DNA from 2 places in the Bradyrhizobium sp. Unk1 genome. Region 1 is predicted to be linked to the other one. Evidence: riboswitches for the same ligand, from Rfam matches in the RefSeq annotation. Region 1 holds a riboswitch; the other holds the start of a gene.
The links. A riboswitch is a leader RNA that binds a small molecule or an ion and turns the genes downstream of it on or off. The one in region 1 is predicted to bind fluoride.
Positions count from the first base shown of each region.

Region 1 (15,417 bases):
TCATGTTGTGATGCTCGGCCAGCCAGAACCGCTTAAAATCCCAGCGCTCGGCATGCTGGGCGAGGTCGAGCGAATTGCGGAACGCCTGCGCCGCATCGCCACCTCTTCGGATGGGAGCGAGGTCGAGCACGGAGAAGGGGATCATGGGTGGGTACCGGGTGGGAGTGCGATGTGCGCTGCGGCCTCACATGTAGTGGCTCATTATGGAAATGTTAGCGCGCCCGTAGCGCGCAAATGCAATCCAAATCTGCTGCGCTAACGTCAGAGACGATGTAGCGGGCCAGGATCTACCTTTCTGCTTCTCAAGAGCGAAATCGTCCTCCGTTACTAGTTTTGGCTCAGCCCCCAGCGGTCGAGATGTGGCCGGCACCTTTCCCGTTGGCGGCAGCTACAGCAAGCCGCGCTTGTGCTGGATGATGATGATAACGCGAATGATGCAGTCCGATACCGACTCGCCGGGCCGCCGTGCCTTGTGCAGCATTTGCCACGTCACCTCATCGATCTGTATCTGCCATTTGCCGCTTGCCAGGCGTTGTCCGGTATCGTCGGACGGGAACTCGGCCGCAATCAGAGCGCGGCACTCGTCGGTGATTTCAATTTCCGGCATTGTTGGTCGTTCTCGCGGACGGTGTGCTCGCGTGCAGCCCTCGCCCGATCTGGAGAGATCAGCCAGTTAAATCGCGGTAACAACCGATCCAGCCGAAGCCGATGCCGATCGTCCTGACCGTGGACGAGGAGCGCGACATCTGGACGCAGTCGCGGTAGGGCGCTGCGGCGCCACCAGTGGATGCCTGCTGAATATTGAGGGATGCGGCGCTGACAAGAAAGATCATTCAACGGCTTGGGTCTCGTTCGCGCAGCCGTGACGCTCGAGTCGTCGGGCTCCCGTCGTCGCCGGACATTGCCAATCCTTCACAACCTTAATGCGGTTTAACGAGGTTTCCATAAGCGGTGCGAGTAAACCGCGAGTCGCCGGGGGCGTCCTCCAGACACGAGATGACGCCGTGAAGTTTGACGAACAGGAACGCACCGCGCTGACGGACGCTGGGTTTTCCGTCGCCGACAACAGCAAGGCTGCCTACGTCGAAGCCGTCGTGGTGATCGCCCCGTACGACGCCGAAACCTATTGGCTGACGTTCGCCCTGCCGAATGATGCCAAGATCGTGTGCGTTGTGCCACGCGACCAGATTGCCGACGCGATCACGGATAACCACGCAGCTCGGCGGAACCAACTTCAGTGAAGCTGACCTTTCCTCATGCAAGGCTGAAGGCGCTCTGGAACGAGGCCGTCCGGCAATGGCCGGTTTCGGTGCGAGCCATGAACGGTCGAGATTCACCCGGTTTCTGGCTTGTCGGTGGCCAAGGCATCTATCTCGTGCATAACGGCGCCCGGCCTCGGGGCAGCGTGACTCTGGCCTACGCAAACGAATGCGACCCGCTCAGGGTGCCGGTCCAAACCTGGTCGGGTATCAAGCGCGCCATCTTCGGCGATAACGATGGGAGGGAATTCGTCGATCTGGTGATGATCGGCACTGCCGTCGATGCCGGCGCCGACGTCGAGGTGACCTTCGAGCCCGACACGATGACGGTGGCTGTCGTCGAAAAAGGAGCGGCGAGCATACGACTGCAATCGCTGCGCATCCGGGACAAAAATGACACCGCGTCAGGACGCAGTCGTCGGGTTTGAGTCTGAATCTCGGCTAAGGACCAGACGCGGTATCTCGGCCCGCTACTCTCTCCAAGCCCCGCACGTCGTTGTCCTCCCAGTCCTCCCATTCCACGTTGTTGGTTTCGAGATAACGGGCGACGGCTACGCCGATTGTCGGGAAGAAGTAATGCTCTCCAAGCTGCGCGAAGAGGCCAAATCTTTTCAGCTTGTCCTTCACGGGATCTTTGAGTTCGGCAAAACAAAACTCTATGCCTTGCGCGTGCAACGATCGGTCCAGTTCGGCAACCACGTCGCAGGCGGTGACGTCTACGCTCGTGACCGGCTCCGCGGCAACAACTAGCCAACGCACGGGTGTTGGCGATGTCGCTACGGCTTCCAGGACGCGTTCCCTGAAGAATTCGGCGTTGGCAAAAAACAGAGGTGCATCCCAGCGAAACAGGACCAGCCCGGGGACCCGGCGCGCATCCGGATATCGTGTGATGTCGTGATAGCCTTTGACGCCGTAGGCGCGCCCCAATACGGCGGAGTGTGGGCGCCAACCGTCCCACAGGAACTCGATGATAGCGATTGCGATCGCAAGACCAATTCCTGGAATGACTCCGAGCACTGCTACACCGACAAAGCAGACGATCGCCAGCCAGAATTCCCACCGTTGAATGCGATAGATTCGTTTGAGATCGGCAACTTCAATCAAGCCAATCGCCGATGCGATGACGACGGCGGCCAATGCGGCGGTGGGTAGATGTTGGAGCAGGCTCGGCGCGACCAGGAGGAGCAACGCGATGGCAAGCGCGCCTACGACGCTGGTGAGTTGAGTGCGGGCACCGGCGGCTTCCGCAACGGGTGTCCGTGAACTACTGCTGCTGATCGGGAAGCCCTGGAAAAATCCCGTCGCCAGATTGGCGGCACCGAGCCCGACCATCTCTTGGTTGGGATCGACCCGAGACCCCAATCGTGCAGCGTAGGCACGTGAAAGTACGCTCGTATCGGCAAACGAAACCATCGCTACTGCACAACCGCCGATCAGCACCGGGACGAGGTCGCTGGAGGTGATCCATGGGACAACGAAACCCGGCAGGCCCTGGGGAAGGGGGCCCAGCACCTTGACGCCGTATTGCGTCCCGAGATCAAGTACCCCGACGACGAGCGTAGCCCCAACGACCGCGATCAGAAGCCCCGGTACCCGCTTGTTGTTCCTGAGAAGCAGGATCACGATCAACGTGGCGAGGCCAATCGCGAACGCGACCCAGTTTATCTGCCCCCCAAGGATCGCGCTGACAATCGCCCACAGGCTTCGCAGTGGCCCCTCGCTCTCGATGGAAAAGCCGAAGAGCTTAGGCAGCTGGCTGATCAATACGGTCAGGGCAATTCCGTTCATATACCCGTAGCGTATCGGCTTCGAGAGAAGCTCGGTGATAAAGCCAAGGCGCGCGACACCAGCCAGGATACAGACCGTCCCTGAGACAATCGCCATCATGCCCGCGAGTGTCACGGCCCGCAGGGGATCGCCCTGGGCCAAGGGAGCGATGACTCCAAGGAGTATTGCCGCCAGCGCCGAGTCCGGGCCAAGGACGAGAATGCGGCTTGGGCCGAACAGCGCGTAGGCCAGCAGCGGCACGATCGTTGCGTACAAACCGTAGATGCCCGGCAGGCCCGATGCAGCTGCATAGGCAATGCCGACCGGGACCAGCATTGTCGCCAGGACGATGCCGGCGAAGATATCGTGCGGAAGCCATGCTGCCTCATATTGACGGAGAGTGTCGAGTCCGGGCAACCAGCGCTTCATTGATGGTCTCTCCCAGCCCGCATTGAGCAAGTTTGCCCCGCATGATGTGTTGGATCGATCAGGCTATTACGCCCGCAGCAGGCTGAACAGTGACCCGGCGCTATGGCCGAAGCAGCACAGCGGGCCACATGGGTGCCAGCCGGCACCAAGTCTTCCCTGCGCCCTCTTCACGGAAGAGGGGGAAGGACCAAAACCGAACTCGGGCGTTTCATGCCGCGAGAATGGCGTTCGTTAGCGGCTGTTTGACTGGCCTGTGCCTCCGTTCACAACCCTGTTATTGCGACCTATGGCGCCCTTCGTCTCAACTGGGCGTTTTGCGCCTGTTGTTGTACCCTCGGCGGAGCCACTGCACGGGTCGAGGAGGAACTGACATGACCATGGTCGTACTCAACCGACGCTATCTCCTCGCCGCCGGCGGCTCGGTCCTGGCGGCCGGGATGTCCGGGCTCCTGTTGCCGGCCCGCGCGGAAGGCCTCGCGCCGACCGAGTCGATGTCGGGTGGCGCGAACAACTATCGCAAGGGCGCGCCGACCGTGGACCGGATCGGCAAGGGCGGCTTCTGGATGAGCGGCAGCGTACGCCGCGCAGGCGACGGGGCGCCGCTCGTCGGGCAGCGCATCCAGATCTGGGCGCACACGACCGAAGGGCAGGAGCACGAACCGCAGAGTCATGGCGCCACGCTCACCGACAAGGACGGCAAGTTCCGGCTCGAGATGCCGCAGATCATTCCCATCTTCGGCCAGCCGCATGGTCACCTCGCCTATGACAGCGGTGAGTTCAAGACCGTCTTTCTGCGGCCGGTGATGCGGAGCGCGAAGGAGACGAGCCTGGAAGCGCACTTCGTCCTGCAGCCGGCCTGACCGGGTTGCGAATGAAGGGGTGGAGACTGGCCCGGGTGATCCTGATCTGGGTTGCCCTTGCTTTCGCCATTGGCGTGCCGATCGTCGCGGCAGCGGGAAGCGAGCAGCTCGCATGGCGCGGTCCGCTCTACGTCGTGGCCGGGTTTGCGGGGATTGTTGCCCTCGGCCTCGTGCTCGTTCAGCCCCTGCTGATCGGCGGATATCTGCCGGGATTCCCGGCCTATCGCGGACGGCGTGCGCATCACTGGATCGGCGGCACGCTGGTCGCAGCGATCGTGATCCATGTCGTTGGCCTCTGGATCACCAGTCCGCCCGACATGATCGACGCGCTGACCTTCTCATCGCCGACCCCGTTCTCTCCCTTCGGCGTGACCGCCATGTGGGCCATCTTCGCGGTCGCACTCTTGGCCGCCCTGCGCCGGCGATTGGGCCTGCGACCGCGAACCTGGCGCTTCATTCATATGCCGCTGGCGATCGTCATCGTCGCAGGCAGCGTGGCCCATTGCCTGCTGATCGAGGGGACGATGGAGACGATCTCGAAGGCGGCGCTCTGCGCGCTCGTCCTCGCGGCAACCGTAAAAGCCATGATTGACTTGCAGGTGTGGCGAAAGCGAAGGACGTTGCGCGGTGAGAGCACTGCGCCGCAGTGACATGGCCGCGCGTTAGGATGGGTAGAGCGACTTGCGAAACCCATCATGCTTCGTCACCAACCAGCCCGCGATGGGTTTCGCTTCCGCCTTCGCCCTTTGGGCTTCGGCGGACAGGTCGCTCTACCCATCCTGCGAAACTTTTGCTGGTCATATTGTTCGAACGACGCTGAGCGTCGTCACCGCCGACGTCTGCTCTGCTTGCCGCAGATAGCGACGGGGCGTATCCTAGCGCGATGGTTGTCAGTGCCCCCGAGCTGAAAACGTTCCTGCTCGCGACACCGTTCTTCGGCGGTCTTCCGGACCCGAGCCTCGACCTGCTGATTTCGATGCTGGTCGAGTGCCGCTTTGATGCCGGCGCGACCGTCGTGGCGGAAGGCGAGCCGGGACGCTCGCTGTTCATCGTCAAATCCGGCCGGCTGGCGGTGAGCAAGCAGGCGAACTCGGGAAGCGTCATCCCGATTTCCGTTCTGGAGACTGGCGATTTCTTCGGTGAAATGACGCTGATTGAAATGCAGAATCGCTCCGCCACGGTGGTCGCGGAGAGTCCGACGGTGCTGTACGAGCTGACGGCGCGAAAGCTCTACGCTTGCTACAAGGCCGATATCCACGCCTATGTGATCGTCCTGCAGAACGTCAATCGCGAGCTATGCCGGCGACTGCGCCGCGCCGACGATCGCCTCACCGGACACCAGGCGGGCGAAGACGAAATTCCTGCGCGATGAATGTGGCCCCGGATTACGCTTGCGCGCCATCCGGGCTACGCCACTTCGCGCGGGACGTTCAGCCCACCGGTCCCGGGATCCAATCGTCCCCGGGAAGTGGGCTGACCCTTACGCCAACAATGACTCCGCGCTCCAGGCTTGGATCGAAATGGCGCATCGTCCGCTCGTTGAGGTCGATGATGCGGCCGGGCCTTAATGGCCCCACGTCATTTATCTTGACGATGACCTTCTTGCCGACGGCCTCGACCAGGGCATATTTCGGCTTCGCGCCAAATTGGACTCCACCAAATTTCCCGCGCAAATTCGTCTTGATGGCAGCCGCCCAGACAGAGGGATCATAGCGCTCGCCGGAGGCTGTGTTCGGACCGCCCTCCTCCTTGCCGGGCTTGAACGGATTGTACATGGATGCGGCGCCGACGACCGCCTCCCCGGAGGCGGCATCGACGACGGCGCTTGAGTGAACTTCACACGCTTCACTTCGATCAACGGGAACAGAAACGGCAAGCGCAACCAGGGCGCCGCAAATTGCGGCGCTCGAGCGGAACAGCATTATAACTCCTGTGATTTTTTCGAACGTCCGGTTCCGCTACCGCAAGCATGGTCAAGCGAACGCGGAAGCGTTCATGAACTTGCACCAATGCTTTGCGGATTCGAGCCAACCCCTGGCTACGGAACCGATGTGCGAACCAGAGCGGTCCGCACGCAGTGTTTTAGGTTGTCACCGACTAAGACAGAGAATGCGTCAGCAGCATGACCTGATGGAACCTGCGGCGAGTGACAAATGCGATGTCGCCACAAGCCGACACGCTCGCGCTAATTGATGCGTCGGGCAACACACCCGCCGCTCGCACAAACCCGTCAATCCTCTGCAGTAAAAATATTCCACTTTACCGAAATTCGGAATTGCGGCATTCTCTCCGCCATCCCGGCCCGAGAAGAGGGGCGATCGTACGTCGTCGCGAACGTGGGCCGGGGTGCGGTGGACGCGGCAGTGCCGGGCACGCGAATGCGGGACCAGGGCGAGATGAACCTCGTGAGGGCCTTGACTGCGTGCGGAACGGACGGCGCCTGTGTCCGGCGAAGCCCTTGGGCGGAGCTGGATGGCTGCGTACGGCGAAAACGCGTGGTCCTGACCGTCGTTGCTACGGTCAAGCCTTGCGGAGATGGATCGGGGCTCTACCGGGTTTCGAGGCATCGCCAATTCGCGAGGCGACGGAGGCCAGAAGGAACTCGGCTCCGGGGAGAGCGCGCATAAGCCGTCAGACCATCGCGCAGGGAAGGCCGGGTGTTTTTCCGGCCCACCTGTTTCCCGCCTGCGCATTTGCGTGTGCAAGTTCCTGGCGCGGCGGATCATGGGTGCCAGCCGGCACCCGGCCTTCCCTGCGCCCTCTTCACGGAAGAGGGCGAAAGAGGAGAGCAAAACTCGGGCGCCAAGTGCCGCGAGAATGCTGATCTGTGCGTGATGTGAGCCAGAGAATGGTGCTGCCAGACAGGATTGAACTGAGTTAAAGATCCTGGCGAGCGTTGATTCTATTGAACTTTTCGGTCCGACGAGCATTCTTTGTGTGGCACTCTTGAGTGCCACCATGTGACCTTGATTATCACATTCGGCGCGAGTTAGCCACTGTCGGAGATGCCGTTGTTTAGACTCACCTTCGCGGGACAGGCGAGCGTCCCTAGTCATCTGGAACGCAAATTCGTCGCATTAGTTGTTGCTCTCTCTAGAGAGGAGAGCTGATGCACTCGGACAATTTAGGTGTCGATCATCTGGACAGCGGCATCATGGGCAGTGGCAAGCGCTTCTGTGATGCGGCCCCAAACACCGGCCCGCCGCCACCTGACGAAGCGGTCGTAGCAAGTGGTGTATGGGCCAAACGCCGTCGGCAGATCACGCCAGGGTGCTCCTGATCGGAGGACCCAGAAGATGCAATTCAGGACCCGTCTGTCGTTCACCCGAGGAACGCCACGCGGCTTGTTCGGCAGCATCGGCTTGATGGCCGGTCCATTCATGGTCGGCGAGTTGGAAGCGCATGATTCGAGCCCCCAGTTCGGGAGTTTGAATCGCGGCAGTCCGGCCAAACGCGACGCTCCTGGCCCGCTCTTGGTACGGCGCTTACGGACAGGAGCGGAACCAGCCCTCAATCTCTGCCAAATGCGTCGAAAATGACCAGAACAGACATTGGTGACCGATCACTCCTCCGAGGTTGAATTGTCGCCATCGCCATGTATAACGGCGTTCGGGTGCTCGCTGGCATAGAGCAGCGACAGGCTGAGCGATGGTCGGGCCGCCACGCGGAAAGCGCGTGCCCATGAACGATAGCTGTTCATTCGACGATCTGCCGAGAGCCCAGCGGCTGGCGGAACAAGCCCTCAGCACCCTTCACAGGTTCCTGCATGTTGAGGCTGTCAGCGGTGCCGTGCTCCTCGCGGCCGCTGCCGCTGCACTGATTTGGGCCAACTCTCCGTTCGATCATAGCTATCACGCCTTCTGGAGCCTCCCGCTCACAATCGGTGTCGGAGGATACGTTTTTTCCCAATCGCTGCACTTCTGGGTCAACGACGCGCTGATGACAGTTTTCTTCCTCGTCGTGGGCATGGAGATTCGGCGCGAGGTTCATGAAGGCGCACTGAGCAGACTCGACCAAGCCATTCTGCCGCTGGTCGCGGCGACTGGTGGCGTCATCGTCCCGGCGCTCATCTATCTGACCCTCAACAGCGATCCGGCTAGAGGGCAGGGCTGGGCCGTGCCAACCGCGACAGACATCGCCTTTGCCGTTGGGGTGCTCGCGCTGCTTGGACGAACGATCCCGGTCAACGTCCGGGTCTTCCTGCTTGCGCTGGCGATCATCGACGACATCATTGCGGTATTGATCATTGCCATCTTCTACACCGCCAGCTTTCAGCTGGGCGGTTTCATCATTGCGTCGATTGGTGTTCTCGCGGTTTTGGGATGTCAGCGGATTGGGATCGGTTCTGCGCCCTTTTACGTACTGCCGGGTTCTTTGGTTTGGATTGGGTTCATGGTAGCCGGCATCCATCCAACCCTGGCAGGTGTTGTGCTCGGGCTGATAACTCCGGTACGCGCTATACCGATGCGAGAGCCGCCGCTGGAAGTAGTGTCGCGAGCGCTCAAGCAGTTGCGAAGCAGCGATGCGGTGAAGGCAGGGGATCCGCACCTGTTAGAGCAACCGCTGCGAGACCTTCGCGTAGCTCACCGCGAGATATTGCCGCCGGTGTCGCGGGTGCAGATGGCAATGCATCCGTGGGTGGCTTACGGCGTCATGCCGATCTTCGCGCTGGCGAATGCCGGCGTCAGCCTAGCAGGCGCTGATCTCTCCGCTGGGAGCCATCTGGTGATGATGGGCACTGCGCTTGCCTTGATCGCTGGGAAACCGCTTGGCGTCGTCGGCACGACTTGGGCCGCGGTACGATTCGGCTGGTGTCGCCTTGCTCCGGGCGTTTCGTGGGGTGGCGTCTGTCTGGTCGGCCTGCTGGCTGGGATCGGCTTTACCATGTCGATCTTTATCTCGATGCTCGCCTTCTCCGATGAGGGATTGTTGAGGGCGGCGAAACTGGGGGTGCTCCTCGGCTCGCTTGTCGCCGCCATACTAGGCCTTGGCTGGGGCGTCATCTACGTTCGACGTCAGGGAAGGGGACTCTAATGTCCTTCAAAGCGCCGCACACATCTTTCGTATCATTCGCCATTGAAGTTCTACCCTCCGGGATTACCCAGGTGATGATCGTCGAAACTGGCTTGCACCTGAATCCGAAGCATCCCTCGTACAATCGATCCGCCGTAGAAGCTCTCATCTTGGCCGCGCAAAACTATGTTAGCGCCAACATAGAAGGTCCTGCCGCTATTCGGCTTGTTTCAACCCAAAGCGGGGAGATCTGACTGTCTGCTATCCCGTTGTTCGTCAGGAATCGGCTCTATTGGACTTCGCTATCTCGCCAAAGGTTTGATCCGCCGGTAGATCGTCAATGAAAGATGATAAACTTCTATTCTGGCTTTCAGTATTAGTGGGCGTCCTTGTGATCGGCTACTCGCTCTACTTTCTCTATTTCATTTTCGGTTGAGAATGGATCTTGTGGCTCCCTTGTTGCGATGCTGGGGGATGTCGCCTTATGGCCCATCGCTTCCGTTAGCGCGTCGCAGCGGGATGTCCGGAGCCAGGCGCAAACCGGAAGCGCCCCGGATTGGTCGAAACGGCGCCCCTTGACCCACAACGGTCATCTCACGCAAAGCACTTGACGCCTCGTCCATCCAACCTAATATCGGGCTAAATGTTTGATGGGGATGGGGTCCCCCGACAACCGCCGCGAGGCTGATGGCTCCTACCAGACGCAGGGCGTCGGTAGGGATCATTTCGCTCCCAGCAGCGCCCGAGAGAGGGCGAACAATGGCTGGGTTTCCAACTTCCTTGTCTATCGCAATGTGGCTCGTGGGTGCGCTGTGGGTAGTTGGCGCGCTAGCCTACTGGCTTGAGTATGACGGCGAACTCATCTGGGTGACCGCAGCTATTGGCTCCGCATTCGCCGGGACTGAGTGGCGCGCGACCAAGAAGCGCGACAGCGCTCGGTCAACCTCACGGCCGGGAGAGAACCATGACTGAAATCTGGACCTTGGCTGCGCTGTGGCTCGGCCTCGCGCTTGTGGCCACCTTGGTTTCCATTTGGCTCCGTATAGCTACTGCGTTGTCCGAAATCGTCGTCGGCACAATCGCCCAACTCGCAATCGGTGCGACGATAGGTTCGGCCATGCTGGGTACCGACCAGACCTGGGTGAAGTTCTTGTCTGGGACCGGCGCAATCCTGCTCACGTTCCTGGCCGGCGCCGAGCTTGATCCGGTTGTCTTCCGCGAACGCTGGAAGGAGGCAGGTGCAATCGGGCTTATCAGCTTCCTTGTCCCATTCCTCCTCTGTGCAATGGCAGCTCGGTATCTCCTCGGGTGGGACACCATGGCGAGTTGGCTCGCTGGCGTCGCCATGTCCACCACATCCGTAGCCGTCGTATACGCGGTCATGCTTGAGTTCGGCTTCAACGCGACCGAGTACGGAAAGGTCGTGCTCGCGGCGTGCTTCGTCACAGATTTGGGCACGGTGTTGACCTTGGGCCTCATCTTCGCACCATTCACTATCAAAACGTTGATCTTTGTGGGCGTGTGCGGAGCTGTGCTGATCTTCTTGCCGTGGATCACGACGCAGTTTTTCCGCCTGTACGGTGGTCGCCCTTCCGAACTCGAAACCAAGTACCTATTGCTGCTCCTGTTTGCTCTCGGTGGCCTTGCTGCTTGGGCGGATAGTGAAGCCGTGCTCCCAGCCTATCTGATCGGCATGATCCTTGCGGGCAGCGTCGGAAAAGATCACATACTGATCCGAAGGCTGCGGACCTTGTGCTTCGGCTTTCTCACGCCCTTCTACTTCATCCGAGCGGGATCGTTCGTCTCGGTGCCTGCTCTGATAGCTGCACCGGGCGCCTTCCTGCTTATGCTCACGGTGAAGCTTGTCACAAAGATTTCAGGGGTCTATCCCGTCACCCGTAGCTTCGGTTCGCCGCCCCGGGAGGGGATGTACACGACGTTGATGATGTCCACCGGGCTGACATTCGGCACCATCTCGTCCTTGTTCGGCTTATCGCACGGGATCATCACTCAGGCGCAATACTCCGCACTCGTGGCGGCCGTCATTGGAAGTGCCGTAGTGCCGACCTTGATTGCCAATGCATTTTTCCTTCCGCGTCACCTTTTGCCAGATGTCGAACCTGAGGAGCGCGAAAGGCCAATCGTTCCAGAACCGCGTAACGTGTAGGAGGCTGTTATGGACGTTCCGAAGGACGCAATGCTCCTGCGCATCTTCTTTGGCGAGGATGATCGATTTGAACAGAAGCCGCTCTACGAGGCCATTGTGCTGAGGGCACGAGAGATGCACTTGGCAGGGGCAACGGTGCTCCGAGGGCCGATGGGCTTCGGGCACTCCAGCCGAATGCATACGGCTAAAGTGCTTCGGCTCTCCTATGACCTCCCGGTGGTCGTGGAGATTGCGGACACCGAGGCGAAGATCAACGAGTTCTTGCCGGCGCTCGACGCAATGATGGCCAGCGGGCTCATCACCTTGGAGAAGGTACAGGTGCTGCAATACGGGAAGGAGGGACTTAAGGAGCGTGCAAATCTACCATGATTTGGAACGCCTGGTCGAACAGCTCCTAACAGTTGCTCTCCATCAACTCTCTCTTCTGCTGTCCGATGTTCGGTTCTGGCCCATCGCGACATATTGCGCTGCCACACGAAGTCGGTCGCTATAGGGGCAAAGCAGACATTGCTTTAGTCGCATCACGCCGCCGGGTTTATGGGTACTCGGCCTAGTGCTCGGGCTTCGTGGAGTGCATCCTAGGCATCCGGAGCAGCACCGCATGGCGATCGCATTCATCGCAGGAAGCACGGACGGTCTTGGCCGGGCCGCGGCACATCCCCTCCTCCATCAGGGACATCGAATGGTGTTGCACGCGCGTTCGCCCAATCGCATCGCAGCGCTCGAAGTACTCGCGTCGCGCGCCGAGGGAGTTGTCGTTGGGGACCTGCAGAGCGGCGCCGAAACGAGGTGCATCGCGGACCCAGGTCAACGCGATCGGGCGCATGGAGACTGTCATCCACTATGCCGGCGTCTATGCACAGCGGAGCCGCAGTTCAACGCCGGAAGGTCATGCCGTCACGCTGGCAATCAACACCCTTGCGCCGTACATGCTGACTGCATTGATCAAGCGCGCCGACCGGTTGGTGTATCTCAGCAGCGGACTGCACCGCGGAGGAGAGGGCTCGCTAGATGACCTCGACTGAGCGAAAAGGCCTGGGGATTCGGGAAAGGCCTGCGCCGAAAGCAAGCCGCACGTCGTCGCGCTGGCGTACGCCCTGGCGCGACGCTGGCCGAGGCTGCTGAGCAACGCCATCGATCCCGGCTGGGCGCGCACCAGCATGGGCGGCGCGGGCGCCCCGGTCGATGTTGAGACTGGTCAGAAGACCCAGACCTGGCTGGCGGGGAGCGACTATCCTGCCGCGCAGGTCAGCGGGCGCTACTGGCATCACGAGCCGGCCGGCGAAGCAGCGGATCCCGGTTTTCAGGACAAACTCATTGACAAGCTTGGCGACATGACCGACGTGGCGATTCCGGAGTCTTGAATACTTCCGGCTCTTGCTCAACAGCGTTCCTCGAGCCGCCACTCTCTAAGGACAGCAAAGGGCCCAAATGCAGACGCCGCCCGAAAGGCGCCGCCCACTGAAGCTGCCTTACTCTGGAGCGATCCTGTAAACGTCGCCGGGCTCGAGGTTCAGTTCCTCGAACATCCTTTGCTGCTTTTCAGTGAGAACCGCTGGCACAACTTCCGCTGTCCAGCCTTCCGGAACGGCAGCGAGAACCAACGTCAACGCTTGCTTGGGCTTGGCTAAGGCCAGCCACATCTGCTTCGTGGGCCGGAGCGTGTCGTCCGATGTCACCTCGACGATAGTGAACGAATTGCCGAACGACTCTGCCATTGATGGTCAATCCGGGGACATGCTGAGAGTTGCAATAACTAACGAGTCGAGGAAGTCGGGCAGGGCCGGCAGTCAACCTATAGGTGGGCACCCAGCGGTCTTCCAACATTCCATGGTCGCGCTGCAAACCGAGCACTCGAAGGTGGCGACCTACCGACTCCGGGCCGTCGCCTCGGACCGCGCCACGCCGACAGATCGGTAACGATAATCGGTCATATCCGTTCATTCGTCCGAACGCGAAACAGACCACTGCGAAAACGCCGCTGAGGCCGGAAATAGGCTAGTGCCGGTGAGGTTGAAGATAAAGCCCGCAACCGGAACCTAAGCTTAGAATTGCTATTCGGGATGCCGCCTTGCTCCATGCTCTGCAGGTGGTTACGCTCCAGCAAACGTCGACTCGATCCTGGCAGGACCTCACATGCCAACGGCGACACGCGTACATTGATTTTTGGATCGAGAATAGCGTTCACGCTGCGGAGCAATACGGGGCACCGGGCGCTTCACAAAGCGTGGACGTATTGGTTGGGCGCCTCGTTGACGGGGCCAAGAATCAAAACATCACGCGAGAGGCCATCGAGAAAGAGGTTGGTGATCTAAAGCCGTACATCGAGGGAAAGCTCGCGGCTGCCAACCGGATTGAGCAGGATCGCCGCAAATAACATCGACTTGCACCTGAGTTCCAGGGCCGCGAAGTCGCGTCTGCCTTAGCCCCGATCACGAAGGCACTGCGAGAACAACCATGGCAATGCGAGAAGAAATAAAGCGAGTGATACATGCTGCAACACCCGGTATGTCGCAGCAGCTCTACTCAACCCTGCTGGTGTTGGGCGAGCTCTTGAGCAGCGCACTCGACAGAATCGATGAGCTCGAGAAGAAAGCCGACAGACAAACGGCAGATAAGCGCTGATCGAGCACCAAGGGGAAGAACATCCCTCAAATGAACTTCAAGATGCTTCATTTGCCACTCTTACCCTCGACCTCTCGCGCTAACCGCTCCGCTCTGAGACGCTTGTGGTTTTCTTGGAACTCTGGATCGGCCTGACTGTCCGCAATCGTTTGCCGCGCTCCGTTTGGGTTCTGCGCCTTGCGGTCCGCCTCATCGGCTACCTGCTGCTGGGCGGAGCGTTTCCGTTCGGTCATTACCAGATCCTTGCCTCATTGATCAGGGCCATATCGCCCTGCAAAGATAGTTGGAGGAAGGAGGCATCAAGTCACTTCGCGTAACCCTGGGATCGGAGCCACGCGATCCGACGCTCTCCATTCATCCAATCGTCAATTTCCGTCTTGCTTGTGAAACCCGCAATTTCTCGGGGTTCTGCGCCTGGGTACTCCGCGACGATAGCCCAGTCGCCTTCAGAGTTACGGACGGGTTTGAAACTCACTTTGACTTTTGCCATGCCGAACTATGCAGGAAAGTGCGCAAAAAGTGAAGCTCGCGGAAGCATTTCAAGTCGCCAGCCTCGGCCGACCTTGTCATTTTTTGTGTAGGCGAGGAGCCGCTATATTTCCCAGCACCCAGAGGGCGTTCCCGCAATCAGTCACCAGGTTCGGAACAAATCCAACTAAGCGTGATGAAGAGCACCGTTGGCTTTCTTGTTGAAGTTTCTCAACTGCTGGTGTATTGTTTCAAACATCGATACTGGCCGAACAACTGTTCCGCTTTCGCCTCAGCTCCTGACGGCGCGCACGTTTCAGACATTCTCCAACATCGACTGACCGGAACACTGGCCGCAACTACGCGCGCCAGATCCTGCGCGTATACGAAAGGACGACTTGATGAACACAGGTACAGTGAAGTGGTTTAACACCCAAAAGGGCTTCGGCTTTATCCAGCCGACAAACGGCAGCAACGACGTCTTTGTTCATATCAGCGCAGTCGAACGCGCCGGCATGGGCACTCTCAGCGAAGGTCAGACGGTGTCTTATGACGTCGTCGCAGACCGTCGCACGGGCAAGTCCGCCGCCGAAAATCTTCGTGCTGCCGCTTAAGTAAGAGCACGACAGACCTGTCGCTCTCGCCGCGGATGTACTGGCAGAGCTTGTGGTCATGCCCCGTTTCCAAATCATTGGGAACGGGGTTTTTAATTGAACCCATCAAAGCGATGCTTGCTTAAGCAAGCTCGTCAGTGGCTTCGCTTCGCAATCATCGCGGTGGCCGGAAGAAGAGCTGACAAAGCAGTTTGGATGAGTTCGAGAAGACCCCG
Region 1 is NZ_JCAMOP010000027.1:89,310-104,726, forward strand. It holds gene AC5ZFO_RS30245 (LLM class flavin-dependent oxidoreductase) at 1-145, opposite strand, end outside; gene AC5ZFO_RS30250 (hypothetical protein) at 389-607, opposite strand; gene AC5ZFO_RS30255 (hypothetical protein) at 666-833, opposite strand; gene AC5ZFO_RS30260 (hypothetical protein) at 1,005-1,241, shown strand; gene AC5ZFO_RS30265 (DUF3085 domain-containing protein) at 1,238-1,687, shown strand; gene AC5ZFO_RS30270 (SulP family inorganic anion transporter) at 1,701-3,455, opposite strand; gene AC5ZFO_RS30275 (peptidase associated/transthyretin-like domain-containing protein) at 3,827-4,315, shown strand; gene AC5ZFO_RS30280 (ferric reductase-like transmembrane domain-containing protein) at 4,327-4,965, shown strand; gene AC5ZFO_RS30285 (cyclic nucleotide-binding domain-containing protein) at 5,199-5,687, shown strand; gene AC5ZFO_RS30290 (septal ring lytic transglycosylase RlpA family protein) at 5,746-6,237, opposite strand; partial or broken gene AC5ZFO_RS30295 (transposase) at 7,443-7,719, opposite strand; gene nhaA (Na+/H+ antiporter NhaA) at 7,997-9,349, shown strand; fluoride riboswitch at 9,972-10,032, shown strand; gene AC5ZFO_RS30305 (cation:proton antiporter) at 10,293-11,495, shown strand; gene AC5ZFO_RS30310 (DUF190 domain-containing protein) at 11,505-11,864, shown strand; partial or broken gene AC5ZFO_RS30315 (SDR family oxidoreductase) at 12,097-12,859, shown strand; gene AC5ZFO_RS30320 (hypothetical protein) at 12,968-13,213, opposite strand; gene AC5ZFO_RS30325 (hypothetical protein) at 13,953-14,120, shown strand; gene AC5ZFO_RS30330 (hypothetical protein) at 14,168-14,353, opposite strand; gene AC5ZFO_RS30335 (cold-shock protein) at 14,990-15,202, shown strand.

Region 2 (15,417 bases), on a different contig from region 1:
TACGCGGTTCAACTGCGTTGCTTCCCACTCCATGCAGCGGAAGCGATCTGCGCGATGCATCAACCCTGCCATCATTTCACCCGCTTGAGCGCTGGGCGCTCACCTTCCAGCGAGGCTTTGACGTGGGCTCTCGCCCGCGCCAGGCGCGACATCACGGTGCCGATCGGCACGCCCTGGATGTCGGCGACCTCGCGGTAGCTCATGCCCTCCAGCATCACCAGCAGAAGCACCGAGCGCTGCTCCTCGACCAGCGTCGCCAGCGCCTTCTCGATGTCGCGCCCTTCGGCCTCGGTCCCGCTGGCATCCGGATTGTTCTCCGTCAGCTGCGTGAATTGCGGGCGTCTTGCCAGCGAGCGCCGCCGGTTCTTGTTGAGGTTGGTCAGGATCGTATAGAGCCAGCTCCTGACATCGCCGCCGAGGAACAGGCGCTCCGAACGCAGCGCCCGCACCAGCGTATCCTGCACCAGGTCGTCGGCCGCATCCGCATCGCGCGTGAGCGCGCGGGCGTAGCGGCGCAACGCCGGGATCATGGCTTCCACACTCTGGCGAAACGCACTCATGCCGTCTTGACGTCCTGGTGTCCGGCGCGAGCGCCTCAATCATCATAACACCCGAACGGAACGGCTATTCCGGCGCTCGAAACAGCGTTAACGCCGCGTATTAGGACTGTACCGCAGGGGAGGGCTGGTGTACCTCCAGACCTCAACGAGAGCTCGACGGGACGCTCAAAAATGTCGCAGGATTCAGGTCTGATGCAGGGACTGATGCAGGGCAAGCGCGGGGTGATCCTCGGCCTTGCCAACAACCGCTCGATCGCCTGGGGCATCGCCAAGGCATGCCACGCAGCCGGCGCCGAGCTCGCCTTCACCTATCAGGGCGATGCGCTCAAGAAGCGCGTCGAGCCGCTCGCCGCCGAGATCGGCGGCCTCGTGCTCGGCCATTGCGACGTCACTGATGCCGCGACCATCGACGCCGCCTTCGCAGTGCTGAAGGAGAAGTGGGGCAAGATCGACTTCCTGGTGCATGCGATCGCCTACGGCGAGCAGCTCGACGGCCGCTACGTCGACACCACGCCGGAGAATTTCTCCAAGTCGATGCTGATCTCCTGCTACTCGTTCACGGCCGTGGCACAGCGCGCCGAGAAGCTGATGACCGATGGCGGTTCGCTCATCACGCTCAGCTATTACGGCGCCGAGAAGTGGATGCCGCATTACAACGTGATGGGCGTGGCGAAGGCGGCGCTGGAGGCCAGCGTGCGCTATCTCGCCGCCGATCTCGGCGAGAAGAACATCCGCGTCAACGCGATCTCGGCGGGCCCGATCAAGACGCTCGCGGCGTCCGGCATCGGCGACTTCCGCTATATCCTGAAGTGGAACGAGAACAACGCGCCGATGCGGCGCAACGTATCGATCGAAGACGTCGGCGGCAGCGCGCTGTATTTCCTCTCCGATCTCGCGCGCGGCGTCACCGGCGAGGTGCATCACGTCGATTCCGGCTATCACGTGCTCGGCATGAAGCGCCCGGACGCGCCGGACATCTCGTTCGGCGGCAAGGACTAGCTTATAAATCTGGAATGCCCGTGCCCACGATCTATTATCTTCGCCACGGTGAGACCGAGTGGAATGCGCTCGGGAGGCTTCAGGGCACCAAGGACGTTCCGCTGAACGCGCGTGGACGCGGTCAGGCCGTGCAGGCCGGCGGCGTGCTGGCGGATCTCTTCAAGCGCGACGGCAAGGACAAGGCAACGTTACCCTACGTGTCGAGCCCGCTCGGGCGTGCACGCCAGACCATGGAACTCGCGCGCGGCAAACTCGAACTGCCGCCGGCGGACTACGCGCTCGACGATCGCCTGCGCGAGATCGGCTACGGCAGCTGGGAAGGGCTGACGCTGGCCGAGAGCGAGGCGGCCGATCCGGACGTCTATGCCAGGCGCCTCGCCGACAAATGGACGGTCGGCCCCGCGGGCGGGGAGACCTACGCCGATGTGCAGGTCCGCGTGCGGGCCTGGTACGACCAGCTCCGGACCGATACCGTCGCGGTCGCCCATGGCGGAACTTGCCGGGCCCTGATGGTTTCGCTCGGCCTTGAGACGCCCGCCAGCGCGGCCGAGCTCTATATCGAGCAGGGCGCGGTCTACGTCTTCCGCGACGGGTGGCTGGAGAAGTTTAGTTAAGCCGGTTCGCCGTCATTCACGGTGGCTATGGGTTTGACCCCCGGCCCCCCGCGCGTTACCACACGCCGGAACCGACCCAGCGAGCAGCGATGTCCTTCAACACCTTTGGCCACATGTTCCGCGTCACCACCTTCGGCGAGAGCCATGGGGTGGCGATCGGCTGCGTGGTCGACGGCTGTCCGCCCATGATCCCGCTCACCGAGGCCGATATCCAGCAGGATCTCGACCGCCGCCGGCCGGGTCAATCGCGCTTCACCACCCAGCGCCAGGAGCCGGACCAGGTCAAAATCCTGTCCGGGGTGATGGCGCATCCGGAGACCGGCGTGCAGGTGACGACGGGCACCCCGATCGGCCTGCTGATCGAGAACACCGACCAGCGCTCGAAGGACTATTCCGAGATCAAGGACAAGTTTCGGCCCGGCCACGCCGACTTCACCTATGAGGCCAAATACGGCCTGCGCGACTATCGCGGCGGCGGCCGCTCCTCGGCGCGCGAGACCGCGATGCGCGTCGCTGCGGGCGCGATCGCGCGAAAAGTGCTGCCCGATGTGAAGGTGCGCGGCGCGCTGGTGCAGATCGGTCCGCACAAGATCGACCGCGACAAATGGGACTGGGACGAGATTGCGAAAAATCCGTTCTTCTGTCCGGACAAGGACAAGGCCGCGTTCTTCGAGACCTATCTCGACGGCATCCGCAAGAGCGGCTCGTCGATCGGCGCGGTGATCGAGGTCGTCGCCGAAGGCGTGCCGGCAGGCCTCGGCGCGCCGATCTACGCAAAATTCGATTCTGATCTCGCGGGTGCGATGATGACCATCAACGCCGTGAAGGGCGTCGAGATCGGTGCCGGCTTTGGCGCGGCCGAACTCACCGGCGAAGAGAACGCCGACGAGATGCGCACCGGCAATGATGGCACGCGCTTCCTCTCCAACCATGCCGGCGGCGTTCTGGGCGGCATCTCCACCGGACAGCCGGTGGTGGTGCGCTTCGCGGTGAAGCCGACCTCGTCGATCCTCCAGCCGCGCCTCACTGTCGATCGCAAGGGCGCCGACGCCGAGATCTTCACCAAGGGCCGCCACGACCCCTGCGTCGGCATCCGCGCCGTGCCCGTCGGTGAGGCCATGATGGCCTGCGTGTTGGCCGATCATTTCATTCGGGATCGCGGGCAGGTGGGGCGCTAGCTCCGAGCAGGGCGTTCGTGTCGCGGTACTGGCCCACCGCGCAGCTTGACGTCCCCAAGACTTCGTCCGCAAATGCGGACATGCAAAACTCCGAGATCCAGCGCATCACCAACTGGCTGATCGACGGTGCGAGGTCGTCCGGGACCCCTTCCGAGATGATCGCCGAGGTCTGCGAGCATCTGGTCGCGGCCGGCCTGCCGCTGTCGCGGTTCGGCATCTTCATTCGCACGCTGCATCCGGAAATCTTCGGCCGCAACTTCATCTGGCGCCAGGGCCAGAAGGTCGAGATCGGCACCGTCGATTTCGAAATCCTGGACACGCCCGAATTCGCCCGGAGCCCGCTCCGGATCGTGTTCGAGGAGGGGCTGGAGGTCCGGGGACGAATGGACGATCCGGACAGCAAGCGGTTTCCGTTCCTCGACGACATGCGCGCCGAAGGCGTGACCGACTACCTCGCGATGCCGATGCACTATCTCGACGGCTCGATCCACGCGACGAGCTGGGTCACGCGGCATCCCGGCGGCTTCAGCGACGACGACATCGCGGCAATCCGCTCCATCGTGACACCGCTCGCGCGCGTCGCCGAGATCATCAGCCTGCGCCGCACCGCCGAGATGCTGCTCGACACCTATGTCGGCAACCGTGCCGGCGCGCGCATCCTCGGCGGCCAGATCCGCCGCGGCCACAACGACACCATGCAGGCCGCGATCTGGCTCTCGGATCTGCGCGGCTTCACCGCATTGTCGGACCGGCTGCCGGCCGAGACCGTGGTCGAGATCCTCAACCACTATTTCGACTGCCAGGTCGCCGCGATCCGGGGCCATGGCGGCGAGGTCCTGAAATTCATGGGCGACGGCCTGCTTGCGGTGTTCCCGATCGACGAATATATCGGCGATGCTGCGCATGTCTGCACTCGCGTGCTGGAGGCCGCGCGCGAATCCCGCGCCAGCGTCGAGGCGCTCGCCTTTCCGGTCGGCGACGTCGTCGAGCGCTTCCGTTTCGGCGTCGCACTCCACGTCGGCAACATCCTCTACGGCAATATCGGCGGCGGTAACCGGCTCGATTTCACCTGCATCGGCCCAGCCGTCAATCTCGCGGCACGGCTGGAGAAGATCACGGGCCGCCTCGGCCGCACCGTCGTGGTCTCGGAAGTCTTCGCGAACGCCTGCCGCCATGACTGGCGCGAGCTCGGCGAATTTCCGATTGCGGGGTTTTCGAAGGCACAGCGCGTGTACGGGCTCGCCGAAGAGACGCCGGTGGTGATGGCCTGATGCGCGATGAGATCAAGATCATCCATCGTCGCAACATGAAGCCCTATTCCTCGGGCTCCGTCGTGAACAGCAGGGGATAGCCCTTGGCGCGGCCGGCGTCGGTGGCGCGGGTGGCCTTGGTTTCGGCGACGTCCCTGGTGAACACGGCGACCACGCAGGCGCCCAGCTTGTGCGCGGTGATCATGACCTTGTAGGCCTGATCCTCCGTCATGCGGAACTCGGCCTTGAGGATCATCGTGACGAATTCGCGCGGCGTGAAGTCGTCGTTGATTAGGATGACCTTGTGCAGCTTGGGCCGCTCGACCTTGGTCTTCGTCCTAGTTTTCGGCTTGGTAACGGTGTCGTTCATTCCGCCTCCCGGAAACGGCGGGCTCGGTTCAGCCGCGGTGCTCAGTGTGCGGCTCTCTCACCATATTGCAGGACCTGCACCTTCTCCAAGGTGATCAGGCCGCTCGACATCATGCCATCCAGGATGGGCAGGAATGCGTTGATGCTGTCCTCGCTGTCGACGATCTCGATCAGCAGCGGCAGGTCTTCCGACAGCCGCAGGATCTTCGAGGTGTGCAGCCGGCTCGACTTGCCGAACCCCATCGGGCCGCGCAGCACGGTGGCGCCCGCGAGATGCCGCTCGCGCGCCGTCGTCACGATCGCTTCATAAAGCGGCTTGCCGTCGAAATGGTCGCTCTCGCCGATGAAGATCCGGAGCGAAACAGCCTGATTGGGGATTTGCATGGTCAGCTCCTCGTCAAGCGGTTGTAGCGGCTTGCCATCATATGGCCGAGCCACACGGACACCAGCCAGCAGATGACGGATGCCGCGATATAGGCGAGTGCCGTGTATTTCATGCCGCCGTGGAACAGGCGGAAGGTCTCCAGGCTGAAGGCCGAGAAGGTGGTGTAGCCGCCGCAAAACCCGGTCATGACGAATTGCCGGTGCTCGGGCCGCGCCAGCACGCGGCCGTCGGGACCGGTCAGCGTCGCGTAGAAGCCGATGATCAGCGATCCCGTGGCATTGATGAACAGCGTCGCGACGGGGAAGCCCGGGCCGGTGTCGAGCACGAGGGAGACGAAATAGCGCGCGAGGCCGCCAAGGACGCTGCCGAAGGAAACCCAGGCATAGAGCATTGCGCTGCGCCAGCGGTCGGTGGAGGAGGGAACGGCCATCCGCTTCTAGCCTCCAAGACCGTCAGCGAGGACAAATCCGAAACTGACGGCGGCAAGGCAAAGTCCGACCGAGAGCGCGACATTGCCGAGCGCATGCAGTGGCTCGCCGTTGCGCGCCAAGGTCAGCGTTTGCAGGCTGAACGAGGACACCGTGGTGTAGCAGCCGAGGAACCCGGTCACCGCGAACAGCCATGGATTGGGCGCGGCGAAGACCGAGCCGGGATGGGTTGCCAACGCGCCGAAAATGCCGATCAGGAAGGCGCCGGTGATGTTGATGGTCATGGTGCCCCAGGGAAAGGTCTCGCCCAGCCGCCGCGCGATCGCGCCCGAGACGAAATAGCGCGCGCAGCCGCCGAGAACGCTGCCGACCACGATTGCGATCACTCCGCTCAACACGACGAACACCCCTCCATCATCATTTGTCCTCCGTTGCCAGACCATCGCCGACGGCGAGCAGCCCTACGAGCGCGACCAGCGCGAAGCCGAGCCCCGCCAAAAACGTGCCCGCCGGACCGTAGGCATCCCACAGCGCGCCGGCGATCACGCTTGCGGCCAGCAAGGCAAGCCCGGTGAACAGGTTGAAATAACCGAATGCGGTGCCGCGCAGGCTTGGCGGCGCGGCGTCGGCGACGAGGGCCGACAGCAGGCCTTGGGTCAATCCCATGTGCAGCCCCCACAGCACGACGCCGAGCGCGAGGCCCGCAAGGCTCGGCAGCAGCGCGAGCGCGAGGTCGGCGGCCGCGAGGAAGACGAGGCCGAGCGCGAGCAGCCCGGTCCGGTTGATCCGGTCCGACAGCACGCCGGCCGGATAGGCCGACAGGGCGTAGACCACGTTCATCAGCACCAGCACCGCCGGCACCCACATCGCCGAGAGACCGATGTTCTGCGCGCGCAGGATCAAAAAAGCCTCGCTGAAGCGCGCGAGCGTGAACACCACGCCGACCGCGACGACGCGCCAGTACACGGATCCGAGCTGCCGCATGGCGGAGGTGTTCAGCGGATTCTTCGTAGGCTGCCGGCTGGGGTCCGGCTCCGGCTCGCTCACCGCGAATGCGATCAGGCCGAAAGACAGGAAGGCCGGCAGCACGGCTACCCAGAAGACGAGGGCAAAATTATCTGCCGTCCACCACATCAGGCCGATCGCCACGAGCGGTCCGACGAATGCGCCGATGGTGTCGAGCGACTGCCGCAGGCCGAAGCTCGCGCCGCGCAGGCCCGCAGGTGCGATATCGGCGATCAACGCATCGCGCGGTGCGCCGCGAATACCCTTGCCGACGCGGTCGATGAAGCGCGCGGCAATCAGCCAACCGACGCTGGGCGCAAGCGGGAACAGCGGTTTTGTCAGCGCGGCCAGCCCGTAGCCGAGCGCCGCGAGAAGCTTGCGCCGGCCGAGCCAGTCGGACAATGCGCCGGAGAAGATCTTCGTGATCGAGGCGGTCGCCTCCGCAATGCCCTCGATGAAGCCGACCGTGAGCGTGGAGGCCCCGAGCACGGTGACGAGATAGACCGGCAGCAGCGCGTGGATCATCTCGGAGGAGACGTCCATCAGCATCGAGACGAAGCCGAGCACCCAGATCCCCCTGGGCAGCCCCGCACGCGCAGCATTCGGTGTCGTCGTCGTCACGCCCTGACCTTCGCCTTCAGGCAACAAAAAACCCGCCATCGGCGGGTTTGTCCATGCTCCCGCCAAAGGCCGAGGCTTTGAGATTGCCCCTCCTCGAGCAGGAGTCATCAGCCCACTACGGTCACAGGCCGACGGGCGGTTGTCGGGGGACTCCATCCCCATCTATATGGTCAGCGTAGCATGGAAATCGCACCGGACAAGTGGGCGGGGAAGGTCTGTCCTCGGCTCGATGCTGCGGGACGCCCCGGAATGATGGTGTGAGCGATCGCGCATGTCCCCGTGGCGCAAGCGCGGCAACACGGCGGCAGCTTTGCGTGACGTGCGCATTCCCAACTCGCGAATTCCTAACCGGAATGTGAAGCGCAAGCGATCTTCGGACTTTGCGGCAAGGCGATTGCATGTCACCATCGCGTCATACGACGGGAGACTGCGATGCGCATGCTGTTCTCGATCGGGGCTGTGTTGGTGGCCGGCGTGCTCGCCGGAGGGGACGTCGCGGGCATCGCGGCACCAGGGCCCAAATTTGAACCGAGCAGGAATTCGCCACAACGGCTAGCGGCCGACCGGGACGCGCAGACGGTCGATGTCGAGCTGGTCCTCGCGGTCGACGTCTCCTACTCCATGGACATGGACGAGCTCGCGATCCAGCGCGAAGGCTATGCGCAGGCGATCCAGTCGAAGGAATTCCTCCAGGCGCTGAAGCTCGGGCCGAATGGCCGGATCGCGGTGACCTACTTCGAATGGGCCGCTTCCAGCGATCAGAAGATCATCATCCCGTGGCGGCTGGTTGACGGACCGGAGACGGCGGACGCGGTCGCCGCCGAGATCCTGAAGACGCCGATCCGGCGCGCCTCGCGCACCTCGATCTCCGGCGCGATCACGTTCGCGATGCCGTTGTTCGACGAGGATCCCTATCGCGGCTTGCGCCGCGTGATCGACATTTCCGGTGACGGCCCCAACAACAATGGCGGCCCGGTCACGACGGCGCGCGACGCCGCGCTCGAGAAGGGCATCGTCATCAACGGCCTGCCGATCATGGTCAAGGAGCCGTCCTATTCGACCATGGATATCGACAATCTCGACTATTACTACGAGGACTGCGTCATCGGCGGTCCCGGCTCCTTCGTCATCACGATCAAGGATCGCGACAAGTTCAAGGAAGCCATCCGCACCAAACTCCTAATGGAGGTCGCCGGCCGTATGCCGGAGCGCCCCGTGAGGCGCGTTGCCGACAAGGAGCCACGGGTCAGCTGCTTGATCGGCGAGAAGATCTGGTCGGACCGCTGGGGGCGCTGATCCGCTACCCCGAATGAGACCTTTTGCCCTGTCCCGCACGCGGTCGAATTTAACCACGTGTTAACTGCTGCGTGGCCCTAATCGGTTCGTTTCCCGTTGTTTCCGGATAAAGTTCTGACATCGCCGTCCGGCGCGCGAACAGAAGCGGGTCTGTCAGACAAATCCGCAGAGCGATCCAATGGCCATCGTCACATCGAGCACCAGCCAGATTTCGCCCGCCAACGAGCGGGTGTATCACCAGAGCGGTCTGATAGGTGACTGGAAGGGCAATTGGGCAGGCAACAACCAGGCCGTCGGTTTCAAGGTCGTGAACATCCGCGGGCCCAAGGCCCAGATCGAGTACACCCATAACGGGCACACCGAGCGCGGCATCGGCGAGGTCAATGGTGCAACCATAAGCTATGGCAACGTCACGGTCGGCACCAAGGACGGCAAGAATCTGGTGCTCCTGTACTCCTCGGCCGTTGGCAAGCAGAGCGCGACTTTGCAAAAACAGGCGCCGCCAGGTTCCGACAGCATCCTCATGGGAAGCTGGGGCGGCTATTCTGCCGACATCGGCAAGAGCGCGAGCTTTCGCGTGCTGGCCATCAACGGCAAAGAGGCGACGGTCAGCGTCACCACCGACGGTATCACCCGCCAGGGCACCGGCTACGTCTACAGGAACGTCATCATGTTCGGGCAGTCGCAGATCTCGACCGACAACGGACAAAACGGCAAGATCATCTACCAGGTCGGCTCCAAATCCTTCACTGTGCCGGTGACGAAATATCCGCCCGCGGATTCGTCGTCCTCCGTGGACAAGACGGCCTGAACCTCAGCCGCCCTGGGCGGCCTGCGGCCCCCTCACCATTTCGGCGCCCGCTTCTCCACGAACGCCCTCAAACCCTCCTGCGCTTCGTCCGACGTCGCGACATTGCAGAAATCGTCCACGGCACTTGCGATGCTGCGCCGGTAGTCGAGATCGATCTGGCGCATGAAGGCGGCGCGGCCCATCCGCAGCACGGCGGCCGACTTGCCGGCGAATTGCGCCGCGAGCTTCAGCACCTCGGCGTTGAGTTCGGCATCGTCGACGACGCGGTTCACCACGCCGAGCTCGCGCGCCTCCGCGGCGGTGAAGACGCGGCCGGTGAACAGCAGCTCGAAAGCGCGGTGACGTCCGACGATGCGCGGCAGATGCGCGTAGTGGATCGCGGGAATGACGCCGACGTCGATCTCGGGATAGCCGAACGTCGCGCTCTCGGCTGCCAGCACCACGTCGCAGGACACCGCCATGGTCATGCCGCCGCCGCGCGCCGCGCCTCCGACCGCGGCGATCGACGGCTTTCCGAGCCCATACTGGGCGTCGTAAAGGTCGATATAGAGCGCCTGGAGGAATTCGCGGATCTCGGCGCCGGATTTGCCAAGCAGAATGTCGAGGTACGAGGCCGGCCGAAAAGCGCTTGGCGATCGCGCTTGCCAGCACGACAACGCGCGCTTCCGGATCGTTCGCCGCGCGACGCAGGGCCGCGACCACCGCACGGATGACCTCGAGGCTCAGTGCATTGACGGGCGGGCGGCACAACGTGATGCGGGCGATGTTGCCTGCGCGTTCGTAGGCGACGGGATTGTCAGATGTCACCGGGTTCTCCATGCTTTCGGGAAACGTGCGGCATCGATCGCGGTGGTGGCGCGGTTATTTCGCGGCGAGCGGCGGCAACAGCGGCGGGACGCTGTCGTTCGGCGCTTCCACCTTGTCCCGGCGACAGCTTACGGTGCGGCTTGGGCCGTGCAAGACCTCCAGCGCGCATGCTAGACTGCGTGCAGGAGATTGCTTGCCGGATGGAGGAACCAATGACCGACGAACACCCGATGATGGCCGGTTCTGCCACCGTCTTCGTCGTGTCCGACATCACAGCCAGCCTCGCCTATTACCGCGATGTGCTCGGCTTCGAGGTCACCTTCGAATACGGTCAGCCTCCGTCCTACGCCTGCCTCTGCCGTGACGAGGTCGGCCTGCATCTGCTTGCGGCGGCGGCCCGGGCACGGCGGCATCTGCATCTTCGTCAGGGACGTCGATCAGATCTATGCCGAACTATCGGGACGCGGTGCCAGGCTCCTCAACCGTCCGGAGGACCGCGACTATCGTATGCGCGATTTCGACGTCGTCGATGCCGACGGCAATCAGCTCACGTTCGGTATGGGAACGGACGACGCGGCCTGACATCGCGGGCCGCGCGTCCGCAGTTGGATCAGATCCGGGCCTCCAGGATCAGGTTGAAGGGTGTTTCGGCGGCGCGGCGGAAGCGCGACAGGCCGCCTTCGCTGGCGACCTTGCGCAGCCTTGCCTCGCCGGCTTGGGCGCCGAGCGCGAGGCCGACCTCCTGATCGAGCGAGGCCGGCGTGCAGATCATGGTGGACGCCGCATAGTAGACGCGCCCGACCGGGTTGAGATTGTCTTCGAGGCGGTCGCCTGCGAACGGCTCGACCAGCATGCAGGTGCCGTCCTTGGCCATGGTCTCGCGCACGTGGCTGATGGCGCCGACGGGATCGCCCATGTCGTGCAGGCAATCAAAGAAGCAGACGAGATCATAGCCCTCCGCCGGATAGGTCTTGGCCGAGTGAACCGCGAAGCTGACACGATCGCCCAGCTTCGCTTCGGTGGCCGCCTTTCGTGCGGCTGCGATCGAGCCTTCGTGATAGTCGAAGCCGTAGAAGCGGGAGTTCGGGAAGGCCTCCGCCATCAGCCGGGTCGAGACGCCGTGCCCGCAGCCGACATCGGCGACCTTGGCGCCGCGCTTCAGCTTGTCCACGACGCCTTCGAGCGCGGGCAGCCACTCCTGCACCAGATGATGCATGTAGCCGGTGCGGAAGAACCGGGCGGTGCCGCAGAACAGACACTCGCTGCGACGATTCCAGCCGACGCCCTTGCCGGACTTGAATGCGTCCGTAATTTTCGGCTCGTCGAGGAACGCCGCGGCAATGACATTGCCGACCGCGCCGAGGAAGACCGGGCTGTCATCATCGGCAAGCGCCATCGCCTGCTCCGGCAGCATCGAGAACTTGCCGGACGTGGAGTCGTATTCGACGTAACCAGAAGCCGCCTGGCTCGCCAGCCACTCGCGGACGTAGCGTTCGTTCGTTCCGGTGGCGCTTGCGAGTTCGGCAGAGTTCATGGGTCCCTTGGCGGCGAGGGCGCGGTAGAGGCCGAGCTTGTCGCCCAGCAGGACCAGCGATGCGTTCATCGCGGCCCCGACCTCGGTGATCATCTTGCCCATAAAGGCATTCAACCTGTCGGAATTGACCTCCATGACAGCCTCCATGCAATGTCAGGCATTTTCAAAGGTCTGCGCAATTTTGCGTTGCCGAACCGGACCGGCCGATCACGATCGAAGTGACGGCTCGCGTTGCGCGTCCTCTATGTGGGTCAGCCCGGCGCGCGGGAGGTTCAACACGTCAGGATAACGTCATTCTGGAACTCGATGGCGCGACCAGTCACTGGTATTCGCGTGATCCCCGGCGTATAATTTTCACACTTCTTTGACGGTCACCTGAATGTCCAGCCTTGCACGTTCCTGCGGTCTCGCAACTCTCGTCGTGGTGTTCTGCCTCGGCGGAGCGCCGGCTCACGCGCAGGTCGCGCCCCTGCAATATTGGATCCCGGGCGGGCCTTTCGGCTTTGGCGGCAGCGCCGGCCAGAGCTCCGGTGGCTACGGCAATTTTCCGAGCTTCAAGGGTGGCGATGCCAACGCAGGCTATGATTTTCGTCCCGGTTTCTTCGTCGGAAGCGAACGCGGCAATCTAGGCCTCGGCGGCCTCAGCCAGCCTGCGCCGGCCGGCAATTTCAGCGCGCTCTCCTACGACGGTACGCAGTTCGGTTACAACACCAAGACCGCGGGCGGCATGCCCGTCACGTTCTTTGCCGGTTTCGACACGCTGAAATACAATGGCGGCATCGGCAGCTCGCTCGCCCCGCTCACCTCCAGCGCCTCGCCCGGCTACGGCGCTTTCGCGGGTGTCGAGTTCAAGCCGACCTCCAACCTCAGCCTGTCGTTCGGCGCCGGTTTCACCCAGCAGCAATCGGGACGCATGGACAGCGACATCAATTCGTCGATGCTGCCCGGCGAGTCGCCGGCGTTGGGCGGCTTGCGTCGTTGAGTGCTCACGCGTGCGTTTCGCCGCCCGCTTGACCGCGGCCGCGTTGGCCTACGACAAGCCAGCCACCAGCGGGCGTTGCAGGTGCTTCGCCATCAGCTCCGCCGCTTCGGCGTAACGCCGCGTTTCCAGAACCTCGAGCAGGCGCAAATGCTCGCGCACGTGCCGCCGCATGCCGTCGCGGTCGGCGAAGCTGCGATAGGCGAACAGGCGTCTGATCGAATTCACGCGCCGGAGCGATTCAAGAAAGAAGGGATTGCCGGCGCCGCGGATGATCTCCTCATGGAATTCGCAACCGGAAAGAAAGACCTCGCCGATCGTCATCTTCTCGAGCTCGCCTTCGAACACGCGCAGCTGGCGCTCGCGCAAGCGTGCGATCACCTCCTGCGGCAGCGCAAAGCCGTGCAGCGCGATCGCCGCAGGCTCGATCACCGCGCGAAACGCCATGGCCTTGGCCTGAGCTTCGGGGCTCGAGACCGTCTCCGCGAAGCGCCAGCCATAACCCGGCAGGCGTGCAATCCAGCCCTCGGCGGCGATCCGGTCAAGCAGCCGCTGCAACTCGGCCCGGCTGAGGCCATAGCGGCGCATCAGCTCCGCCTCGGTGACGTCAGCCGGCAGCCGGCTTGCGAGCACGTCGCCTGCGATGGACGTATAGACCTGTTCGCTGCGCCTGACTGCCGCGAGGGCTGGCTGGGCTGCGCCGCTGGTCGGATGCTTGGCCAGCACGAACCCGCGATGCGGCTCGCCGCGCGCGAGCCCCGCCGCTTCCAGAGCCTTGAGGCCGAGCCGGATTGGTGCGCGTGAGAGATCGAGCGCATCGGCAAGCCGTTGTTCGATCAAGCGATCGCCAGCCTTCATGCCTTCGCGTCGGGCGAGCGCCATGATCAGCCCGGCGAGGTGCTCAGCGCGCTCGGAACCGCCTTTGCTTGAAGCGGGCTGTCGGGAATTGTCGGAGGCGGTCATTGCAATGCACGCAGATTTTGAGCTTGACAGACTGTCCCACGGATTGTTCTTTTACGCAATAATATACAATCGAGCCAGGGAGAGCCTGATGGCGCATGCGCCGGATGTCCTGATTTGCGAGGTCGGCCCCCGCGATGGGCTGCAAAACCTGGACGTGTTCGTTCCCACCGAAGCCAAATGCGCGCTGATCGATACGATCGCCACTGCCGGCATGCGCGAGATCGACGCGGGATCCTTCGTGCCGCCGAAGGTCGTGCCGCAATTCGCCGATGTCGATGCGGTGATGGCGCACGCACTTGAGCACAAGACCGCGACCATCGGTGCACTTGTGCCGAACGTGAAGGGCGCCGAGCGCGCCATCGCCGCCGGTGTCGACGCCATATATTTCGTCATCTCCGCCAGCGAGACGCACAACCGCGCCAATGTGCGCCGCTCGATTGAAGAGCAGCTCGACGGATTTCGCGCGGTCCGCGCCGCGATCGACGCCAGTCCGACGGACCGGCGGCCGCATCTGATGGGCGCGATCGCCACCTCCTTCGGCTGCTCGCTGGAAGGCGAGGTGAGTGAAGCGGCCGTGTGCCGCGTCGCGCGCGCCTTTGCCGAGGCCGGTGCCGACGAGATCGGACTCGCCGACACCGTCGGCTATGCCACCCCGAAACTGATCAGGCAGATCGTCGAAGCTGTCACACGCGAAGTCGGATCGCAGATGACGCTGCGGCTGCATCTGCACGACACGCTCGGTGCTGGCCTCGCCAATGCCGTCGCCGGCCTCGACGCCGGGATCCGGCGTTTCGACGCCGCGGTATCAGGACTTGGCGGCTGTCCATTCGCGCCTGGTGCCCGCGGCAACATCGTCACCGAGGATCTCGTGTTCATGCTGGAACGGATGGGACTTTCGACCGGCATCGACCTCGATCGCCTGATGCAAACGCGCGAGATTCTGGCCCGCCATATCCCGGCACAACATCTCACCGGGCACCTGCACGAGGCCGGAATTCCCAAGGTGCTGCGGAGGGCGGCATGACGGCGACGGCGCCCGTGGCGGCAACGGAGCTGCGTCCGCTCGCCGGCCTTCGGGTCATCGAGTTCAGCCAGATGGTGATGGGGCCGAGCTGCGGCTTGATCCTCGCCGATCTCGGCGCCGACGTGATCAAGGTCGAGCCGCCCAAGGGCGACCGCACCCGCTATTTCAAGGGGCCGGCTGCCGGCTTCTTCGCCACCTACAGCCGCAACAAGCGCAGCATCGCGCTGGATACGTCGACGGCGGAAGGCCAGAACGTCGCGCGGCGGCTGATCGAGAGCAGCGACGTCCTGATCGAGAATTTCCGACCCGGCCTGCTGAAGCGGATCGGTCTCGACTACGAGTCGGTTTCCGCTTTTGCGCCACGCCTGATCTACTGCTCGCTCAAAGGCTATTTGCCCGGCCCTTACGAGAATCGCCTCGCGCTCGACGAGGCCGTGCAAATGATGGGCGGCCTTGCCTACATGACCGGCCTGCCGGACCGGCCGATGCGCGCCGGCGCCTCGGTCAACGACATCATGGGCGGCATGTTCGGCGTGATCGCGATCCAGGCCGCGCTGGCCGAGCGGCAGCGCACCGGGCGCGGCCGCTACATCC
Region 2 is NZ_JCAMOP010000025.1:90,333-105,749, forward strand. It holds gene AC5ZFO_RS28890 (sigma-70 family RNA polymerase sigma factor) at 72-560, opposite strand; gene fabI (enoyl-ACP reductase FabI) at 732-1,559, shown strand; gene AC5ZFO_RS28900 (histidine phosphatase family protein) at 1,574-2,173, shown strand; gene aroC (chorismate synthase) at 2,263-3,351, shown strand; gene AC5ZFO_RS28910 (adenylate/guanylate cyclase domain-containing protein) at 3,432-4,622, shown strand; gene clpS (ATP-dependent Clp protease adapter ClpS) at 4,666-4,971, opposite strand; gene AC5ZFO_RS28920 (DUF190 domain-containing protein) at 5,013-5,354, opposite strand; gene crcB (fluoride efflux transporter CrcB) at 5,357-5,785, opposite strand; gene crcB (fluoride efflux transporter CrcB) at 5,792-6,226, opposite strand; gene AC5ZFO_RS28935 (MFS transporter) at 6,201-7,448, opposite strand; fluoride riboswitch at 7,501-7,578, opposite strand; gene AC5ZFO_RS28940 (DUF1194 domain-containing protein) at 7,842-8,705, shown strand; gene AC5ZFO_RS28945 (hypothetical protein) at 8,884-9,516, shown strand; gene AC5ZFO_RS28950 (enoyl-CoA hydratase/isomerase family protein) at 9,549-10,172, opposite strand; partial or broken gene AC5ZFO_RS28955 (enoyl-CoA hydratase/isomerase family protein) at 10,186-10,335, opposite strand; partial or broken gene AC5ZFO_RS28960 (VOC family protein) at 10,557-10,670, shown strand; gene AC5ZFO_RS28965 (VOC family protein) at 10,684-10,905, shown strand; gene AC5ZFO_RS28970 (class I SAM-dependent methyltransferase) at 10,934-11,992, opposite strand; gene AC5ZFO_RS28975 (hypothetical protein) at 12,237-12,839, shown strand; gene AC5ZFO_RS28980 (GntR family transcriptional regulator) at 12,888-13,718, opposite strand; gene AC5ZFO_RS28985 (hydroxymethylglutaryl-CoA lyase) at 13,888-14,823, shown strand; gene AC5ZFO_RS28990 (CaiB/BaiF CoA transferase family protein) at 14,820-15,417, shown strand, end outside.
Region 2: it holds a riboswitch for fluoride, as region 1 does, so the genes downstream of both, AC5ZFO_RS28935 (MFS transporter) here and AC5ZFO_RS30305 (cation:proton antiporter) in region 1, are expected to answer to the same signal.